Regions from separate parts of the Diaphorobacter ruginosibacter genome, predicted to be linked through region 1. Evidence: riboswitches for the same ligand, from Rfam matches in the RefSeq annotation. Region 1 holds a riboswitch; the other holds the start of a gene.
What was found. Region 1 has a riboswitch for glycine ahead of H9K76_RS18010 (D-amino acid dehydrogenase). Riboswitches for the same ligand answer to the same signal wherever they lie in the genome.

Region 1 (7,445 bases):
GGCCGATGTATGCGGCACGCTGGCTGTCTGTGGCGAAGATGTGCAGGCGCTGGTGGCCATCAATCGGGCACCCGATCAGTTGCTGGACGATGTCGTCTATGTCCAGCGACTGCCTGTCGCCACCGATGACCTGATGATCGCAGGCCAGCCCAATGGCTACTTCAGCGTCGACTGGGACACGTTCCAGAACCACGCCATCATCCGCCACCTGGCCACACACCATGGTTATCGTTTCTTTGCGATGGGGGCATCATGCATGGGCTTCGTGCGTCCGGCCCCACCTTCCGCCAACCAGGCCGGCAGCCTGGTGGCCGCATTGCGTGAACTCTATGGTCAAGGCCAGGGCAGTGACGTGCTGGAGCACGAGGGCTGGGCGGAGTTGGCGCAGCTGCTGTCAACGAGGCGCACTCTGGTACTGGGCTATACCGAAGGGTTTGCCGAGAGCATGGGGTTGGATGGTGATGAATGAGCCTTGCGGCAAAGGAACAGGATCATGTTGAGGGCTTTGAATCGTCCCGATGGACTGTCCTGTAAGCAAGTTCATGACGATGGATGGAAACGAGGGAAAGAAGCGCATGAGCTCGAACGGTATGGATGTATTTTTATCGCAGTTTCGATCGGCGCGTTCGTCCCCGTCTCCTGAGCACGCCAGTGTCAAGGTGCAGGACTGGTTTTTCTGGGTAGAGCAAGCAAAGGAAGCCGATCTGCAACGCGCCCTTTCCTGTGCCATGGCGCAGCGTCTGTCACCGCAAATCTGGTTTGAACTGGCCCTGGCGAAGCTGCCGGATGCGGCATGGGGTGAGTTGGTGAATGAGGCACTTCCTGAGGCGCTTGCCGCCCTGCGCGATGGCGCTTCGCTGGACAAGGCGCTCCCGCTGCATGAAACCCTTTTGATGCAGGCAAGCTGGCAGCAGCCGCAAACGTTGCGTCCCCACGTTCTCGACCTGGTGAGTCCGGTGCTGGATGGTTCGCTGCAATTGCATTGGCGAGTCTGGCAGGAGCTGGATGAGGGGACTGCGGATGCGGTTCGCAGGCTGCTCGATGAGTGCTTCGAGAAGAGTCATCACAACGCCTGCATGGTCGGCATGGCCATCCTGCTTTCGCTGGGCGATGCCGTATCGCTGAAGCAAGCAAGTCAACTGCTTGCGCGATGGGAGACTGAAGATCGGGTCTACAAGGGTTGCCAGCTGCATGAATTTGAAGCGCCGCAGCCGCATCTGCATTCCACGGCGCCGTTGCACATGGTGTTCCCGGCAGGCTATGAACTTAAGGAAGATTGGGTTCCCAGGCATTGGCATCCTACTGCGCGGGGTGTGCCGCAGGGACCATCATGGCCCGTGGGCGGCGAGGGACGAGGGCAATGCGGCTGTTGTGGTGGTCCGCTGTGCCATCTGCTCAGTCTTCCGGAGTCATTGGTATTCAACAGTTCCAATGGGCTGAACCGTACGGTGAAGACAGATGAATGGATGAGCAAGGCGCAACCGGCTGTCAGCCTGTCCTTGTGCATGTCCTGCCTTGAGAGCGGTGCGGGTGAACTGCACTACGGGCATGATGCCGGAGGGGGCGCAACCTGCCTTCATCCCAATACGGTATCGGAGCCGGAAATACCGGACTACGTTGTCGACGGCCCGTTGCTTCCAGGTACCATGCGGCTGGCCCGAACCGCCGAGCGATGGTCGGCCCAGCCCTGGGAAGTGGGACAGTATCTGTATCGCGTCGGAGGGGCGCCGACCTGGGTGCAATCGCCCTGGTATCCGGTGTGCCGCCACTGTGGCGATGCAATGCACTTCGTGTTGCAGCTTGATTCCGGTTTACCTGAGGCCCGTCGCAAGGTGGAGCGTCTGTGGGGCAGTGGCGGACTGCTTTACGCATTTGCGTGCACGCCCTGCAGGCGCAGTGCATTCCTGATTCAGCATACCTAGGGAGTTTTGCAGAGGCTCCCTACGGACCCACGGTACGATTCAGTTTGATCAGACCAGCACGTCGCGTATCGACGCATCCTTGCCGAACTGCGCCTTGGCAAAGGGACACAGCGGCAGCACCTTGGTGCCGCTCGAGCGGGCCCAGGCGACCAGTGCGTCGAGCAGTTGGCGGCCTACGCCTTCGCCACGCAGCGACTCGTCGACATCGGTGTGGTCGATGATGATCATGGAGGCATTCGTGCGGCTGTATGTCATCTCGGCAATACGTTGGCCGAGCTTTTCGACATAGAACGCGCCTTTGGAATCTTCTTCCTGATGGTGGATCGGGTATGGCATGGTCAGACTTCGGGATAAGGTCGTTGGGTGTTGGTCCGGATTCGGGACGTTATGTCGTCTCCGAGTCATGGTCAAGTCTCGTTGATTGTTCAGTGGCCTTGCGACAATGGGGACTTAGGGCTTGAAGTGTTTGTGGTCCTGGTGGATGTTTGCAGCGCAAGGGAGAACGGGCTCACTGACACAGCCCTGTAGAAACCCGTATATCCAAGACGTGGCGATGTCCCTATAGTCGCCCTTCAGGCTTTCAGCCCAGTGATGTCGAGAGAGACTGCAGCGCACGATCTACGTATGTGCCGCATGCAGCGCCGAAGGAGCAACCGCCCCGGAAACTCTCAGGCAAAAGGATCGGCATCACTTGTTTCACCACTCTGAAGAATGTCCGGCGCCATCGTCCGCCAGGCATACCGAAGGAGCAAGCGAGTACCGCTTCGTGCGATACCTCGTGAATCTCTCAGGTCCAGAACAGAGGGGGCGTCCGATGCGCATGGTGCGCACGGGCTCCATCCCTTTGACGTATCTGGAGCTGGATCATCATGAAGACAATCGCCGTTATCGGAGGCGGCATCACGGGCGTGACCACGGCCTATGCCCTGGCCAGGCGCGGGTTTTCCGTCACCTTGTTCGAGAAGCAGCGCTACGCCGCCATGGAGACATCGTTTGCCAACGGCGGACAACTCTCGGCATCGAACGCCGAGGTATGGACCCATTGGTCCACCATCCTCAAGGGCCTCAAGTGGATGCTCAAGAGCGATGCACCGCTGTTGCTCAACCCCAAGCCGAGCTGGCACAAGCTCACGTGGTTTGTCGAGTTTCTCTCGGCCATTCCGCACTACCAGAAGAACACCGTGGAGACGGCCAGGCTGGCCATTGCAGCGCGTGAGCACCTCTTTTCCTGGGCTGAACAGGAAGGCATCGGTTTCGACCTGAAGAAAGAGGGCATTCTTCATATCTACCGCGACCAGGCGGGCTTCGAGCATGCCGGCAAGGTCTCGAAGCTGCTGGCTCAGGGCGGACTGGAGCGGCGTGCAGTGACCCCGCAGGAAATGCGGTCCATCGAGCCGACCCTGTCCGGCACCTTCTATGGCGGTTACTTCACGGAGAGTGATTCGACCGGCGACATCCACAAGTTCACCAGCGGCCTGGCTGCCGCGTGTGATCGCCTGGGCGTGAGCTGCCTGTACGGGCAGGAGATTCTTTCCGTGGCAAGCAACGGCAGGCAGGCCAGCGTGACCGTGCGCCATGGAAAGGAAACCGCCACGACCTCTTTCGACGGCATCGTGGTATGCGCCGGTACGGCGAGCCGCGAGCTGGCCGCCAGTCTGGGCGACCATGTCAATATCTATCCGGTCAAGGGCTACTCGATCACGGTCAACTTGCTCGACGAAACCAGCCGGGCATCCGCGCCGGTCGTGAGCCTCCTGGACGACGAGACCAAGCTAGTCACCAGCCGCCTGGGCGATGATCGCTTCCGCGTGGCCGGCACGGCCGAGTTCAACGGCTACAACAAGGACATCCGTGCCGACCGCATCCGCCCGCTCATCGATTGGGTGCAGGCCTGCTTTCCGGGCGTCAGCACCCGCAGCGTCGTGCCCTGGGCCGGCCTGCGTCCCATGATGCCGGACATGCTGCCGCGCGTTGGGCGGGGCAGCAAGCCCTGCGTCTTCTACAACACCGGCCACGGCCACCTGGGCTGGACCCTGTCTGCAGTCACCGCAGACATGATCGGCGACATCGTCCAGCAGTCCATGGGCGGCACCACCGCGAGGCCGCGGCCCGCACCCCTCGCGCACGCCAGCGCATAAGTTCAGGGTACTGGCTTTTTCCATCATCAACCGATCGCGGCAGCCATTGCGCCCCGTGCGGGGTGACTGTTGCCGCGTGCATCACAAAAACGGAGACAACCAACATGGATCGCACAGACTGCACGGCAGCCGGAGGGCTGCCTCACACCCAAGGAGAACTTGAGCGCGGGCTCAAGGACAGGCATATCCAGCTGATTGCCCTCGGGGGCGCCATCGGCGTGGGCCTGTTCCTTGGTTCCGCCAAGGCCATTCACAAGGCGGGGCCGCTGCTGCTGGTCAGCTATGCCATCGCCGGACTGGCCATCTTCTTCATCATGCGTGCCTTGGGCGAGTTGCTGGTGCACCGCCCTGTGGCGGGCTCCTTTGCCACGTATGCCGAGACCTATGTGAGCCCCTGGGCGGGCTTTGTCACTGGCTGGACCTACTGGTTCACCTGGGTGGTCACGGGCATGGCGGAACTGACGGCCATCGGCATCTATGCTCACTACTGGTTTCCCGCGATACCGCAATGGGTTCCGGCACTTGCCACGCTGGCCGTGCTGCTGGGAGTGAACCTTATCGCAGTCAAGGTCTTCGGTGAGCTGGAGTTCTGGTTCGCCCTGATCAAGGTCGTCACCATCGTCGCGACCCTGGTGCTGGGAGTGGCCATCATCATGACCGGCTGGGGGCCTCTGGGTCAGACCGCCAGTTTCTCCAACCTCTGGTCGCATGGCGGCTTTGCGCCCATGGGCATGGTCGGCGTGGTGTTCACCTTGCAGATAGCCTGCTTTGCCTACACCGGTGTCGAGCTGATCGGCGTCACTGCCGGGGAGGCCGAGGCACCCGAGAAAGTGCTGCCCCGCGCCACCAACAGCATCGTCTATCGCATCCTTATCTTCTACGTCGGCGCCCTGATCGTCATCATGTCGCTGGTGCCATGGAATGAACTCAGCCCGGACATGAGTCCCTTCGTCCATGTCTTCGAGAAGCTGGGTGTTCCCGCTGCGGCCGGCATCATCAATTTCGTGGTCATCACGGCGGCCGCGTCGTCATGCAACAGCGGCATTTTCAGCACGGGGCGCATGCTCTACACGCTGGCCCAGTTCAAGCAGGCGCCGGCGCGTCTCGGCAGAGTCAACTCACGCCATGTACCGGCTGCCGGCATCGTGCTCTCGGCTGCGTTCATGCTGGTGGGTGTGGTGCTCAACTACCTGGTGCCGGAGGAGGCGTTCATCTACGTGACCAGCATTGCCACCATTGGTGCGGTATGGACCTGGGGCATCATCGTCTATGCCCATCTGCGCTACCGCCGTGCCGTCCGGCAAGGCCAAGCCGCAGCCGTCTCGTACCGCATGCCCGGAGCGCCGTTCACGAACTGGTTTGTGCTGGCGTTTCTGCTGGTGGTCCTGGGGTGCCTCGCGCTGGACGCGAGCACCCGCATCGCGTTGTATGTGGCCCCCATCTGGTTCGGGCTTCTGACAGTGGGCTACCGCATGTACGCAGCCCGGACGGCCTCCGGCCCGCACCTGGCCCGGCAAAAGCAGCGACTCGCCTGACAGAGCCCCCTTTGGCGCTGTTGGCCGGCAGGGCCATCGAGCCGCTTTCATAATGCGAGGCATTGAGTGCGCCCTGCGGCTTTCGGAGGTGCTCCGGAACAGGCAAGGGCGTACGGCTATGGCAGCAAAGGGAATCAACATGTCGATATTCGAGATCCCGCGTCAACCTCCAGCGCCCATGACCGACTTGAGCACCAATGCACTACGCACCGTGGTGGTTGAGCGTTATGTGACGCCGTTACGCGAAGGCGGCTCCATGCCCGCCATCGTGGAGGCGGACGATTGGGGCATGTACGTGCTCAAGTTTCGTGGGGCAGGCCAGGGTGTGCGGGCTTTGATGGCGGAGTTGATCTCCGGCGGCATTGCACGCGCATTGGAATTGCCCGTTCCGGAGCTGGTTCTGGCAAGCCTGTCCGCCCGGTTGGCGCAGACCGAGCCGGATCCGGAAATTCAGGATCTGATCCGCGCCAGCGAAGGCGTGAACGTGGGGTTGGACTACCTGCCTGGCTCGGTGAACTTCGACCCTGCAGTGGACAGCGTGAGCGAGGAGTTTGCCTCGCGCACCGTGTGGTTCGATACGCTGGTCAGCAATGTCGACAGAACGGCACGCAACACCAACATGCTGATGTGGATGCGAGCCCCCTGGCTGATTGACCATGGCGCTACCTTGACATTTCACCATGCATGGGACGGGCATGTCGCGGATCCCGGCAAGCCTTTTGCCCCCAGCCTGGAACATGTGCTGCTGCACCGTGCAACGCAGCTGGCCCGGGTCGATGCGGGCATGGCTTCACGCCTGACATTGCCCGTGCTGACGGCCATCCTGCAGACCGTACCGGACTGCTTTCTGCAACAGGCCGCGCAGGACCTGCAGAGCGCGGCGCTGGCCGATCCCGAGGCGCATCGCGCCGCCTATGTGAATTATTTTCTGGCCCGGTTGAATGATCGCAGCCGCTGGTTGCAAGGAGTCATCAATGGACGGGTATGACCTGTACGACTACGCCATCGTGCGCGTGGTGCCGCGCGTGGAGCGAGAGGAGTTTGTGAACGCGGGCGTCATCCTCTCCTGCCAGAAGTCCGGCTACCTGCAGGCTGCCATCGCGCTTCCCGAGGCGCGCCTGCTGGCGCTCGATCCTGACGTGGACCTGGACATGATTCACCGCCATCTCGGGAGCATCGTGGCGATTTGCGCGGGGCACCCCGCCGGCGGCCCGATCGCGCAGTTGCCGATGCGCGCACGCTTTCATTGGCTGACCGCCAAGCGCAGCAGCGTGATTCAAATGTCGCCTGTCCATACAGGCTTGAGTACCCACACCGACGATGCACTGAAGCGCATCATGGCGCGCATGGTCCTGCCCCTGGCTCCGAACGTGCCGGTGTAGCCCGGGCCCGGCATCGCCGCTCGGGATGCTGGCTCGCAGGGAGCCTATGGCTTGCGCTGGCGTGAGTCCCGTGGCGATGCTGCAGTCGCGGCGGAAATTCACCAATTTACGGGATGGGCAGGCCAACTGTTAACGGGTGTAATGCCGGGTGGCGAGTTGTGCGTCGGTTTCACGTTTGGCCGGGCGGCTCGTCATCTTGAAAATTTCTCCTCTATATGGCGCAGGAGGATCGGCATGGACTCCATGAAAACAACCCCTCCAGACGGCGCGGACACCGTGCGCCGTATCGTGCATTGGCTGGCGATGATGGCCGGCGTGGTCCTGTTGCAGGCGTGCGGCAACGCCGTCAAGCCGTCGTGGATCGAGACCCCCCTGGTGGCGGATGCCTATCGCACCGCTTCCAACTCCAACTCCCACTACGCTCCGCGCGAATCCCGGTTGCTGGTGAATCGCGACGCCAGCACGCAG
Region 2 (7,445 bases), 1.6 Mb from region 1:
TCACGCCGGCATAGCCGGTGGCCTGGCAGAGCCAGTCGCGCAACTGCTGGTCGAGCTCGAAGTAGCCAGCGAGCTGGTCGCGTGGCGCGAAGGGATGCATGTTCGCGAACTCGGGCCAGGTGATGGGGATCATCTCGCTCGTGGCGTTGAGCTTCATGGTGCACGAGCCCAGCGGGATCATGCTGCGGTCAAGCGCCAGATCCTTGTCCGACAGGCCGCGCAGATAGCGCAACATGCCTGTTTCGGAGTGGTGCGTATTGAATACCGGGTGGGTGAGGAAACTGCTCTTGCGCTCGGCGAATGCGGGAATGAGCGAAGGAGCTCCTTCGTCCATGGACTCGATCGTCGGCAGTGGCTTGCCTTCGCCCGCGAAGATCGACCAGACCAGCTCCACGTCGGCGCGCGTGGTGGTTTCGTCGAGCGAGATGCAGATGTACTCGTCCCAGGCCTTGCGGAGGTTGGCGCCCTTGGCGACGGCACGCGCCATGATGGCATCGGTCTCGGCCTGGGTATGCAGGCTGATGGTGTCGAAGCCGGTCTCGTGGTGGTCGCGGGTGTAGCCCAGTGTGGCCAGGCCGCGGCGCAGGATGGCGGTGAAGCGCGCCACGCGACGGGCAATGCGCGTCAGGCCCTCGGGGCCGTGATAGACAGCGTACATGCTGGCGATGACGGCCGGCAGCACCTGAGCGGTACAGATGTTCGACGTGGCCTTCTCGCGGCGGATGTGCTGCTCGCGGGTTTGCAGGGCCAGGCGATAGGCGGGCTTGCCATGCGCATCCACGCTCACCCCGACCAGGCGGCCCGGAAGGGAGCGCTTGTATTCGTCGCGGCAGGCCATGAAGCCGGCGTGCGGGCCGCCGGCGCCCATCGGCATGCCGAAGCGCTGCGTGGAGCCGACGACGATGTCGGCGTTCCACTCGCCGGGCGGCGTGAGCAGCGTGAGGGCGAGCAGATCGGTCGCGACGATGGCCGCGGCCTGCTTGGCGTGGATCGTCTCCACATCAGCCTTCCAGTCCTCGATCCAGCCGCTGCTGGCAGGGTACTGGATCAGCGCGGCGAAGAAGTCGCCAGCCATCAGCGCGTCCCACTCGGCCTTGGAATTGGCGATCTTGACATCGATGCCCAGCGGCTTGGCGCGCGTCTGGATCACTTCGATGGACTGGGGATGTGCATCGCCCGCGACCACGATGGTGTTGCTCTTGGACTTCACCGAGCGCTTTGCCAGCGTCATGGCTTCGGCGGCGGCAGTCGCTTCGTCGAGCATGGAGGCATTGGCGATCGGCATGCCGGTCAGGTCGCAGACCATGGTCTGGAAGTTGACCAGCGCTTCCATGCGGCCCTGGGAGATTTCGGCCTGGTAAGGGGTGTAGGCCGTGTACCAGGCGGGGTTCTCGAGCACGTTGCGCAGGATGACACCCGGCGTGAGGGTGCCGTAGTAGCCCTGGCCAATGAAGCTCTTGAGAACCTTGTTCTTCGATGCAACGGCCTTGAGCTCGGCGAGCGCGCTCGCTTCGGTGATCGCTGCGGGAATATCCATCGGCTTCGCGCGTGCGATCGAGCGCGGAACGATGGAGTCGATCAGTGCCGAGCGCGAGGCCTCCCCGATCACGGAGAGCATGTGGGCTTCGTCTGCGGGGCTGACGCCGATGTGGCGTGGCTGGAACTCTGTGGCGTTTTCCAGCGCGGAAAGGGGGAGTGCGGCGGGCATTTGCATGGAGGGACCAATCTCAAAAGCAAATCAAGGGGCAAAAAAGAACCGCGCCTTAATTCATCGAACGTCATCGAACTTCATCGAACGAATGATGCAAGGCGCGGTTGCTGTCTACATATATCAGGCGTTCGCGGCGAAAGCGTTGTAGCTCGTCTCGTCCATCAGGCCGGCGAGTTGCGATGCATCGCTCAGCTTGACCTTGAAGAACCAGCCGGCGCCCAGAGGATCGCTGTTGGCAAGCGACGGGTCGTCGCGCAGGGCTTCGTTGACCTCGACGATCTCGCCCGATACCGGCATGTACACGTCGGCGGCAGCCTTCACAGACTCGACCACGCCGGCCACTTCGCCCTGCGAGAACGTCTTGCCGACTTCGGGCAGGTCGACGAACACCACGTCGCCCAGCGCGTCCTGCGCGTGCACGGTGATACCGACGACGGCGGAGTTGGCGTCGGCGGCGTTGATCCATTCATGGTCTTTGGAGTAGTGGATGCTCATGGATGCTCCGGAAAATTGAGTCAATTGAAAAAACGGTTGAGAGTGGTCAGCCAGCAATGTAGCGCGATTTCATGTCGTTCCTTGCCTGGCCGGCCCTGCGGATGAATGGATCGATGGATCAGCCGCGGAAGTAGTTGGTTGGCACAAACGGCGTGGCGCTCACGACCATCGGCACCTGCTTGCCCCGCACGATGGCAAGGATTTCGGTGCCGGGCTTGGCATAGGCCGTCTGCACGTAGGCCAGCGCAACCGGCTGGTTCAGCGTCGGACTCAGCAGGCCGCTGGTGATCCGGCCGATGTTCTGGCCTTCCGCGTTCTGCAGTTCGGCGGGTTCGCGTACCGGGATGCGCTCCTTGGCGATCAGTCCCACGCGCTTGCGCGCAAGGGTATCCGGCTGGTCGATCTGCGCAAGAATCCTGGCCGCGCCAGGGAAGCCACCGGCGCGCTCGCCTCCGGTACGGCGCACTTTCTGGATGGCCCAGTTCAATGCGGCCTCGGGCGGCGTCGTGCCGTTGTCGATGTCGTTGCCATAGAGGCACAGGCCGGCTTCGAGACGCAGCGAGTTGCGCGCGCCCAGGCCGATCGGCTTGACCTCCGCCTGCGCCAGCAGCGCACGGGCGAATTCCTCGGCACGGCTTTCATGCACCGAGATCTCGAAACCGTCTTCGCCCGTGTAGCCGCTGCGGGTGATGAACAGGTCGGCATTCTTCCACTGGAACTCGCCGCCGGTCATGAACACCAGCTTTTCAACGCCAGGAACCAGGCGCGAGAGCACGGCCGCAGCCTGGGGGCCCTGCAGCGCGAGCAGGCCGCGTTCCGGCATGGGGATGACCTCGCAGCGGTGCCCGATGCGCTCGATGATGTGCGCGATGTCGCCCACCTTGCAGGCACCATTCACGATCACGAAGATGTCCTTGCCGCGGTTGAAGAACATCAGGTCGTCGATGATGCCGCCTTCGTCGTTCAGCAGCAGCCCGTAGCGCTGCTTGCCAACGCCGAGGCCGATCACGTCGACGGGCATCAGGGTTTCAAAGGCTGCAGCAGCATCGGCGCCGACCAGGCGCAGCTGGCCCATGTGGGATACATCGAACAGGCCGGCGGCGCTGCGTGTATGGTTGTGCTCGGCCATCAGGCCAGCGGGATACTGCACCGGCATGGAATAGCCGGCGAACGGCACCATCTTGGCACCCAGTTCGATGTGCAGTGCGTTCAGGGGCGTGGTGAGCAGCGGCGTGGCGGGCGAGGGCGCGGACATGAGTGGGAACTCCAAGGCAAATGATCCGGACGACCGGCCTCACGCCAGTCGCGGTATTGCCCTGCTGTCCGCTTTACCTGAGAGATTCATCGCGGGCACTGCCGCGACTTGCTCCTTCGGTGGGCGATCTTCACTGTGAAGGCCGCCTCTCTCCAGCTGGGGAAACGCCCGCATCACTGCGGGCGGCTTGCCAGTCCTTTTGCCTGAGCGTTCGGTGTCTGCCTGCGCCTTCGGCGGCCCGCGTCATCCCTATGTGATGGGTGAGCGGGCTCTCTCCTGACAAGTCGTGAAGTATAACTTTTCTATCGCGCGTAAACCAGATCGCGCAACCCCAGGGAGATGCCCGGCACATAGGTGATCACCATCAGGCACAACAGAATCACGCCCACGAACGGCAGCAACTGTGTGACGATGCGGTCCAGCGAGATCCGCGCCACGGTGCAGGCGGCGAACAGGTTCACGCCGAAGGGCGGGGTGATCATACCGAGCGCCAAGTTCACGACCATGATGAGGCCGAAGTGCACCGGGTCGATGCCGAAATGCTGGGCCACGGGAGCAAGGATCGGCGCGAGCACGATGATGGCCGCGCTGGTTTCGATGAACATGCCGATGATGAACAGCGCCGCGTTCACTCCCAGCAGGAACATCGCGGGCGACTTGAGTACTTCCTGCAGCCAGTGGCCGATGGCATCGGGCACGCCGGCACGTGTGATCAGGAAGGCAAACAGCCCGGCGTTGGCGATGATGAACATGATCACGGCCGAGGACAGCGCCGACTTGCGGAAGATGGCGTAGAGGTCCTTGATCTTGATCTCTCGGTAGATCAGCATGCCCACGACCAGCGCATAGAACACCGCCACGGCGGAAGCCTCGGTGGGCGTGAAGATGCCGCCGTAGATGCCGCCCAGGATGATCACGGGCATCAGCAACGCCCAGCCGGCCTGCAGCAGCGCGCGGCCGAACGACATGCGGCCCTCGCCGTCGTTCTTGCCCCAGCCCTTCCACTTGCAGAACACCCATACGAACAGCATCAGCGAGAGGCTGATGAGGATGCCGGGGCCGAAGCCGGCGATGAACAGTTCGCCAATCGACACCTCGGCGCTCACTCCATAGAGAATCATCGGGATCGAGGGCGGAATGATCACGCCCAGTTCGGCACTCGTGGCCTGCAGCGCGGCGGCGAAGCTGGTGGGGTAGCCATGCTTGATGAGCGCGGGAATCAGGATGGCGCCGATCGCGAACGTCGTGGCCACAGACGAGCCCGAGACCGCCGCGAAGATCATGCAGGTGAGCACGCAGGTCATGGGCAGGCCGCCCTGGACGCCGCCGACGATGCTCTTGGCGAATTCGACGAGGCGGCGCGATATGCCGCCCGTCTCCATCAGGTTGCCCGCGAGGATGAAGAAGGGGATCGCTGCGAGCGGGAATTTGTTGATCGCCGCGAACATCTCCTTCACGGAGATGAGCATGTTGGCGTTGGACATGTGAATGCCCGCGATCGATGCGAGGCCGATCGAGACGGCCACCGAGACGCTGAGCGCGAAGCACAGCACCATGGTCGTGATCATCACTGGAGTCATTGTGCGGTCTCCAGTTCAAGGCGCTTGGGATCGAGAAGATTGCCGACAATGCCGGGAATGCTGAACAGCGCCCCCACCGGCACGGCCAGATAGGCCCAGAACATGGAGACGGACTCCAGCCCGGCCATGGACTGCACTGCGCCGCGGTTGGCGTAGTCGAATCCCCACCAGATGAGCACGCCGATGAGAGAGAGCGCGGCGAGCGTCACGACCCAGTCGAGCACGCGGCGCATGCCCGGCGGGCTCCAGCGGTAGAGCACGTCGACGCTGACCATGGCTCCCTGGCGGAACGCCATGGGAATCGCAAGGAACACCATCCAGATCAGGCAGAAGCGGATCAGCACTTCGGTCCACTCGGCGGGTTGTTCAAGAACAAAGCGCATCAGGATCTGAAAGATGCCGAGTGCAGAGGATATGGCCAGCATGGCGCAGGCGCCGGCCATGGCGATGGCGGTGGTCCATCGCTCAAAGGAAAGAAACAGGGATTTCATGCGCGTGCGCCCAGGCTGGTCCGCTGAAGACAAAATGCCCGCATCGCGTGAATGGAGCGATCTGCGGGCGAGGGGTGTCGAGGATTACTTGTAGTCGCGGATGCGATCGAGATTGGCCTTGCCAAAATCCTTCTCGAACTGTGCGTTCACCTTGGTGAGCGAGGCAACGAACTTGGACTTGTCCACGTCGTCGATCACCGTCATGCCCTTGGCGCGCAGGTCGGCCACGCCCTTGGCATCATCCTCGTCCACGCGAGCGCGATTGACCTTGGCTGCTTCCTTGGCAGAGTCGATGAATGCCTGCTTGTCGGCCGCCGACAGTTTCTCGAACGCCGCCTTGTTCATGACCAGGATGCAGGGCGAGTAGACGTGGCCGGTGAGCGAGAGGTGTTTCTGCACCTGGTCGAACTTGGCGGAAATGATCACGGGAAGCGGATTCTCCTGGCCGTCCACCGTGCCCTGCTGCAAGGCCGTGAACACTTCCGGGAAGGCCATCGGCGTGGTGATGATGCCGAACGCCTTGTAGGCAGCGATGTGCACCGGGTTCTCCATGGTGCGCATCTTCAGGCCCTTGAGGTCGTCGGGCGACTTCACGTCACGCTTGCTGTTGGTCATGTGGCGGAAGCCGTTCTCGGCCCATGCCAGCGCCTTGAAACCCTTGGCGTCGAATTTGCCCAGCAACTCCTGGCCAATGGGGCCGTCCAGCACGGCGCGCGCATGGGCCTTGTCGCGGAACAGGAAGGGCACGTCGAGGATCTTGGTCTCGGGCACGAAGTTGGGGATCGGGCCCGACGAGCTGAAGGCCAGCTCCTGCGTGCCCAGTTGCACCGCCTCGATCGATTCGCGCTCGCCGCCGAGGGAACCGTTGTAAAACGTCTGCACCTTGTAGCGTCCGGCGGTGCGTTTTTCCACTTCCTTCGCAAAGGTGTCGATGGCCACGCCCTGGTGTGAGTTCTGCGCCACCGAGATGCTGATGCGCATCGTGGTCTGCGCGCCGGCATGGCTCGAAATGGTCAGTGCACCAACGGCCAATCCAATTCCCAATGCAAGTGTCTTCAGTCGCATAACGTTCCTCATCGGCGGTGCCGAGGTTGTCTCCAGTGGATAGAGTGTTCGAGAAAGGTGTTCGGGCGCTCATCGCCTCTGCCGACCATTGTGAAGAAAGCTCACTGCAGCGGAATTGGGGTTTTTATGATGTTGCGCAGTTGATCGTTTCTGCCTGAGCCAATGAACGCCCCAAATGATCAAGCCCCCGGAAGGCAGCGGTAACCGCCTGGGGGGGCTTGCACGAGAGTGACTGTCGGTAAACGGGCTCTGCTTGAAAGGGGCTTCTGTAAAAGTGTTTCGATGGAAGAAGTATGCGTTTCCATCGTCCGAAAATGCTTTCGATATTTCTTGATTTTCGGCTGAATTCGGAAAAATAATCTACCAATCAAGGATTGGTGAAAAATTATGCTTTTGGATGCCATGGATCGAAAAATTCTCGCTCGCCTGCAGGCGGATTCGCGTGCGAGCCTCCAGGAAATAGGCGCGGCCGTCGGCCTCAGCGCCTCCCCGTGCTGGGGGCGCATCAAGAAGCTGGAGGAGGCGGGGGTCATCGAGGGCTATACGGTGCGGCTCAACCCGCAGGCGCTCGGGCTGTCGGACACCGTGCTGGTGCAGGTCACGCTGGACAGCCATTCCGACAACACGCTCGAGAAGTTCGGCGAGGTGCTGGCCACCATCCCCGAGGTGGTCGAGGCGCACCTCGTCTCGGGCGACTACGACTATCTGCTGCGCATCGTCGTGAAGGACACGCGCGACTATGAGCGCCTGCTGCGGGAGAAGCTCTACAAGATCCGGGGCATCCGCCACAGCCGCTCGAGCTTCGTGCTGCGCACGCTCAAGAAGGCTGATTTGCCGTTGCATGGAAC

Region 2: linked by a shared signal. The riboswitch ahead of gcvT (glycine cleavage system aminomethyltransferase GcvT) and the one ahead of H9K76_RS18010 (D-amino acid dehydrogenase) in region 1 are both predicted to bind glycine.

Annotation. Positions count from the first base shown of each region.
Region 1 covers NZ_CP060714.1:3,962,048-3,969,492, reverse strand. Annotated here, with positions in the region: gene H9K76_RS18025 (hypothetical protein) at 1-469, shown strand, start outside; gene H9K76_RS18020 (hypothetical protein) at 576-1,922, shown strand; gene H9K76_RS18015 (GNAT family N-acetyltransferase) at 1,971-2,258, opposite strand; glycine riboswitch at 2,508-2,616, shown strand; glycine riboswitch at 2,617-2,734, shown strand; gene H9K76_RS18010 (D-amino acid dehydrogenase) at 2,792-4,060, shown strand; gene H9K76_RS18005 (amino acid permease) at 4,165-5,595, shown strand; gene H9K76_RS18000 (HipA family kinase) at 5,774-6,583, shown strand; gene H9K76_RS17995 (DUF3037 domain-containing protein) at 6,570-6,977, shown strand; gene H9K76_RS17990 (putative Ig domain-containing protein) at 7,212-7,445, shown strand, end outside.
Region 2 covers NZ_CP060714.1:2,369,522-2,376,966, forward strand. Annotated here, with positions in the region: gene gcvP (aminomethyl-transferring glycine dehydrogenase) at 1-1,714, opposite strand, end outside; gene gcvH (glycine cleavage system protein GcvH) at 1,832-2,206, opposite strand; gene gcvT (glycine cleavage system aminomethyltransferase GcvT) at 2,325-3,461, opposite strand; glycine riboswitch at 3,516-3,627, opposite strand; glycine riboswitch at 3,643-3,750, opposite strand; gene H9K76_RS10725 (TRAP transporter large permease) at 3,764-5,041, opposite strand; gene H9K76_RS10730 (TRAP transporter small permease) at 5,038-5,532, opposite strand; gene H9K76_RS10735 (TRAP transporter substrate-binding protein) at 5,617-6,597, opposite strand; gene H9K76_RS10740 (Lrp/AsnC family transcriptional regulator) at 6,991-7,445, shown strand, end outside.